One region of the Streptomyces sp. NPDC090994 genome, then DNA from elsewhere that is predicted to be linked to it. Evidence: riboswitches for the same ligand, from Rfam matches in the RefSeq annotation. Region 1 holds a riboswitch; the other holds the start of a gene.
What was found. Region 1 has a riboswitch for thiamine pyrophosphate ahead of ACIQR3_RS36095 (thiamine ABC transporter substrate binding subunit). Riboswitches for the same ligand answer to the same signal wherever they lie in the genome.
Positions count from the first base shown of each region.

Region 2: another riboswitch for thiamine pyrophosphate. It lies ahead of thiO (glycine oxidase ThiO); the one in region 1 lies ahead of ACIQR3_RS36095 (thiamine ABC transporter substrate binding subunit).

Region 1 is NZ_JBIVWS010000035.1:16,102-19,001, reverse strand. It holds gene rlmN (23S rRNA (adenine(2503)-C(2))-methyltransferase RlmN) at 1-1,062, shown strand, start outside; TPP riboswitch at 1,099-1,204, shown strand; gene ACIQR3_RS36095 (thiamine ABC transporter substrate binding subunit) at 1,286-2,401, shown strand; gene ACIQR3_RS36090 (ABC transporter permease) at 2,440-2,900, shown strand, end outside.
Region 2 is NZ_JBIVWS010000003.1:219,669-222,568, reverse strand. It holds gene ACIQR3_RS08430 (NAD(P)/FAD-dependent oxidoreductase) at 1-954, opposite strand, end outside; gene ACIQR3_RS08425 (hypothetical protein) at 1,079-1,417, opposite strand; TPP riboswitch at 1,470-1,582, shown strand; gene thiO (glycine oxidase ThiO) at 1,579-2,799, shown strand; gene thiS (sulfur carrier protein ThiS) at 2,802-2,900, shown strand, end outside.

The DNA of each region.
Region 1 (2,900 bases):
AAGAAGCCGCCGCGGCACCTCGCCGACCTCACGCCCGCCGAGCGCAAGGAGGCGGTCGTCGCGGCCGGTGAGAAGGCGTTTCGGGCCAAGCAGCTGTCGCAGCACTACTTCGCGCGGTACGCGCACGACCCGGAGCAGTGGACCGACATCCCCGCCGGTGCGCGGGAGAAGCTGCGGGAGGCGCTGCTGCCCGAGCTGATGACCGTCGTACGGCATCTGTCGACGGACGAGGGGACCACCCGCAAGACGCTGTGGCGGCTGTTCGACGGGACGCTGGTCGAGTCGGTGCTCATGCGGTACCCGGACCGGGTGACCATGTGCATCAGCTCGCAGGCGGGGTGCGGGATGAACTGCCCGTTCTGCGCGACCGGGCAGGCGGGGCTGGACCGGAACCTGTCGACCGCCGAGATCGTGCACCAGATCGTGGACGGCATGCGGGCGCTGCGGGACGGAGAGGTGCCGGGAGGCCCGGCGCGGCTCAGCAACATCGTGTTCATGGGGATGGGCGAGCCGCTGGCCAACTACAACCGCGTGGTCGGGGCCATCCGGCGGCTCACCGACCCGGAGCCGGACGGTGTCGGGCTGTCGCAGCGCGGGATCACCGTGTCGACGGTCGGTCTCGTGCCGGCCATCCACCGGTTCGCCGACGAGGGCTTCAAGTGCCGGCTCGCGATCTCGCTGCACGCCCCCGACGACGAGCTGCGCGACACCCTCGTGCCGGTCAACACGCGGTGGAAGGTGCGGGAGGTGCTGGACGCCGGGTTCGAGTACGCCGCGCGGTCCGGGCGCCGGCTGTCGATCGAGTACGCGCTGATCCGGGACATCAACGACCAGGCCTGGCGGGGTGACCGGCTCGGGCGGCTGCTCAAGGGCAAGCCGGTGCACGTCAACCTCATCCCGCTGAACCCGACGCCGGGCTCGAAGTGGACCGCCTCGCGGCCCGAGGACGAGAAGGCGTTCGTCGAGGCCATCGCGGCGCATGGTGTGCCGGTGACCATCCGGGACACCCGGGGGCAGGAGATCGACGGGGCGTGCGGCCAGCTCGCCGCGAGCGAGCGGTAACCTGATCGACGTAGGACATCAGAAAAACACATCTTCATATTCCGACAGGGGAGCGCCACAGCGCTGAGAGTGCGGCACCGGCCGCAGACCCTCCGAACCTGGCCCAGGTCATTCTGGGTAGGGAGATCGGTCATCACTCGAGCTGTTGCGCCCTGCCCGGGATCCCGACGAGGGGTTCCGGGCAGGGCCGCGTCTTCTCCTGGTCCACCCCAGGAGGAATTCAGTGAGCATCACCAAGAAGGCCACGGTCCTGGTCGCCGGGCTCGGTCTGGTCACGCTGTCCGCGTGCGGGTCGTCGTCCGGCGACGGGGCGTCCGGCGACACGAAGACCGTGACGCTGGTCAGCCATGACTCGTGGGCCGTGTCCAAGAGCGTCATCGCCGCCTTCGAGAAGCAGTCCGGGTACCGGGTGAAGGTCCTGGAGGACGGCGATGCCGGGCAGGCCGTCAACAAGGCGATCCTGACCAAGGACAACCCGCAGGGCGACGTCCTCTTCGGCGTCGACAACACGCTGCTCTCCCGCGCCCTCGACAACGGCCTGTTCCAGCCGTACGAGGCGAAGGGGCTGGACCGGGTCGACGAGCGGTTCCAGCTCGACGCCGAGCAGCACCGCGTCACGCCCGTCGACTACGGCGACATCTGCGTCAACTACGACAAGGCGTACTTCAGCGAGCACAAGATCGACCCGCCGGCCTCCTTCGCCGACCTGACCGAGCCCGCGTACAAGGACCTCCTCGTCACCGAGAACGCCGGGACCTCCTCGCCGGGGCTGGGCTTCCTGCTCGGGACGGCCGCCGCGTACGGGGATGGGGGCACCTCCCGCTCAAGTGAAGCCGAGAGCGGGGGAGGGTGGCAGGGGTACTGGAAGAAGCTCAAGGCCAACGGAGTCAAGGTCGTCGACGGCTGGGAGCAGGCGTACAACGAGGAGTTCTCCGGGTCCGCCGGGGGCAAGAAGGCCGGCGGGGACCGGCCGCTGGTCGTCTCCTACGCCTCCTCGCCGCCGGTGGAGGTGGTCTACGCCGATCCGCAGCCGAAGACCGCGCCCACGGGTGTGGCGACCGGCACCTGCTTCCGGCAGACCGAGTTCGCCGGGCTGCTGAGCAACGCGAAGAACCCCGAGGGCGGCAAGGCGCTGATCGACTTCCTGATCAGCGAGAAGTTCCAGGAGGACATGCCGCTGAACATGTTCGTCAACCCGGTCGTCGACGGCGCCGAGCTGCCGGCCGTCTACACCGACAACATGCCGGACGTCACCGATCCGCGGACCATGGCCCCGGCGAAGATCGCCGAACACCGGGACGACTGGGTCAAGTCGTGGACCTCGCTCGTACTGAAGTAGCCGTGCGGCGGCGGTCGAACGGGGTGCGGCTCGCCCTGATGGCGGTGCCCGTCGCGTTCTTCGCCGTCTTCTTCGCCTGGCCCGTCGCCGCGATCGTCGGGCGGGGCCTGAAGGACGACGGCGGCTGGCACCTGGGCCGGATCGGGGAGGTGGTCGCCGCCTCCGACGTCCGGCACGTGCTGTGGTTCACCACCTGGCAGGCGCTGGCCTCCACGGCGCTCACGCTGCTGATCGCGCTGCCGGGCGCGTATGTCTTCGCCCGGCTGGAGTTTCCGGGCAAGCAGGTGCTGCGGGCGGTGGTGACGGTGCCGTTCGTGCTGCCGACGGTCGTGGTCGGTACGGCGTTCCTGGCCCTGGTCGGGCGCGGCGGGCTGCTCGACGACCTGTGGGGGGTGCGGCTGGACACCACCGTGTGGGCCATCCTGCTCGCGCACGTCTTCTTCAACTACGCCGTCGTCGTCCGCACCGTCGGCGGTCTGTGGGCGCAGCTCGACCCGCG
Region 2 (2,900 bases), on a different contig from region 1:
CGGCTCCCCCGTGGCGGCGCCGATGATGTCGGCGGCCACCGTGCGCGGCCCCTGGAGGGCGTTGTCCCAGTGGTGCACGAGCAGCCGCTCCCCGTACCGGCCGGAGGGGAAGGAGGCGCAGTCGCCGACAGCGTGGACGTCGGGGACGGTGGTGCGCAGGCGGTCGTCGGCCAGGACCTCGCCGTGGGGGCCGAGCGCGATCCCGGAGCCGGCCAGCCAGGCGGTGGCGGGCCGGGCGCCGATGCCGACGACGACCGCGCCGGCGGGCACGCGCGTGCCGTCGTCGAGGACCACGGCGCCCGGTTCGACGCGCTCCACGCGCGCGTGGGTGCGCAGCACCGCTCCCGCGTCGGCGTACCAGTCGGCCATCGGGGCGGCGACCTCGGCGGGCAGCGCCCCGGCGAGCGGCCGGCCGGCGGCCTCCACGACGGTCACCGCGCACCCGGCCTCCCGCGCGGCGGTGGCGAACTCGGCGCCGATCCAGCCCGCGCCGACGACCACGATGTCGTGCTGCCGGGCGAGCACCGGACGCAGCCGCTCGGCGTCGTCCAGGGTGCGCAGCAGATGAACGCCGGGGACGCCCTCGGCGCCGGGCAGCCGCAGCGGCTCGGCGCCGGTCGCCAGGACCAGGGAGTCGTACGGCACCGGCCCCGCGGAGGTGTCCAGCAGGTGCGCGCCGGGGCGGACGCCCAGCGCCTCCTGCCCGAGCCGCAGCTCGATGCCGAGCGCCTCGAAGTCGACGTCGAAGGCGGAGCCCTCGGCGGTGCCCAGCAGGACGGCCTTGGACAGCGGGGGCCGGTCGTACGGCTGGTGCGGTTCGGCGCCGATCAGTGTGACGGTGCCGGTGAAGCCCCGTTCGCGCAGGGCGACCGCCGTCTGCACGCCGGCCATGCCCGCGCCCACGACGACCACGCGCCGCGCGGAGCCGCCTCGCTCCTGCGTCTGCTCGCTCACCTGATCACCTTAGACACCTGACTCACTGTCGGTCAGGGGGCACGTTCAGTGACCTGCTCCACACTTGCCGCACACCTGTCGCACGCCGGCGCCTGCCGTACCCGCCGCACGCCGGCCCTCGCCGTCACCGGACCTGTTCCACCACGCTGGTCCCGCTGCCCTCCGCCGACTCCCACTCCCAGCTCTCCTCCAGCCGCACGCGCCCGTCCGGCAGGCCGACGACATGCGACACGCAGTGCCCGCCGGCCGTGGAGCCGTCCGTCCTGAGCTGCACGTACCGGAAGTCGAGCCGGTCCCCCTCGCGCGTCCCCACCAGGTGCCCGCGGACCACGTCGCCGCCGGCGTACTCGGCCCAGACGGCGCCGTCCTGCTCGTGGTAGGCGAAGCGGGTACGGGTGCCGACCTGGCCGGGTGCCTGGTCGGCGACCGGGGCGAACACGAGACCGTCAAGCGAACGTGCCACCGGCGGACACTCCCTTACAGAGGCGGACATCGAACAGTTAGGGTGGCCAACGTAAGGCACTCGCGGGAGCCCGGACGCACCGGGCTGAGAGGGAGGCTGGCGGCCTCCGACCGTACGAACCTGATCCGGGTCATGCCGGCGAAGGGAGGGGTTCAGCACCCATGTCGAACAGGTTGGGGACCCCCGACGTCCTGATCGTCGGGGGCGGGATCATCGGCCTGGTCACCGCGTGGCGGGCCGCGCAGCGCGGGCTGGTCACGGCGGTGGTGGACCCGGCGCCGGGCGGCGGGGCCGCCCGGGTGGCGGCCGGGATGCTGGCCGCCGTCACCGAACTGCACTATGGCGAGCAGACCCTGCTCTCCCTGAACCTCGCCTCGGTCCGCCGCTACCCCGCCTTCGCCGCGGAGCTGTCCGAGGCCACCGGGCACGACCTCGGCCACCGCCGCTGCGGCACCCTCGCCGTCGCGCTCGACTCCGACGACCGGGCGCACCTGCGGGAGCTGCACGCCTTCCAGCGGCAGTCGGGGCTGGAGTCCGAGTGGCTGTCGGGGCGTGACTGCCGGCGCCTGGAGCCGATGCTCGCGCCGGGCGTGCGCGGGGGGCTCCGGGTGGACGGCGACCACCAGATCGACCCCCGGCGGCTGGCCGCGGCGCTGCTGACCGCCTGCGAACGGGCGGGCGTGCGCTTCCACCGGACCACGGCCGAGCGGCTCACCGTCGCCGGGGACCGCGCCACGGGCGTCGTGACGGCCGACGGCACCGCCCTGGCGGCCGGGCAGGTCGTCCTGGCCGCGGGCAGCCTCAGCGGCCGTCTGGCGGGCGTGCCGGAGGGGGTGCTGCCGCCGGTGCGGCCCGTGAAGGGCCAGGTGCTGCGGCTGACGATGCCGCCGGGACGGCCGCCCCTGCTCCAGCGCACCGTCCGCGCGGTGGTGCGCGGCAACCCGCTCTACCTGGTGCCCCGCGTCAGCGGCGAGCTCGTCGTCGGCGCGACCAGCGAGGAGCTGGGCTGGGACACGACCGTCACCGCCGGCGGCGTCTACGAGCTGCTGCGCGACGCCCACGAGCTGGTCCCGGGCATCACCGAGCTGCCCCTGACGGAGACCCTCGCGGGACTGCGCCCCGGCTCCCCGGACAACGCGCCGCTGCTCGGCCCGACCGCCCTGGCCGGCCTGCTGCTGGCCACCGGGCACTTCCGCAACGGCGTGCTGCTCACCCCGGTCACCGGCGACGTCATGGCGCACGTCCTGACCACCGGCGAGCTGCCCGAGGAGGCCCGCCCGTTCACCCCCGGCCGGTTCGGCACCACCCAGGCGCCCGTCCAGGCGCCCGTCCAGGCGCCCGTCCAGGCGCCCGCCCCCGCACCCACGGAGCAGCCCGCATGAGCATCAGCATCTCGGTCAACGGGGAGCCGCGCCAGGTGGCCCCCGGGACGGCGCTCGACACCCTCGTACGGACCCTCACGGAGGCGCCGTCCGGGGTGGCC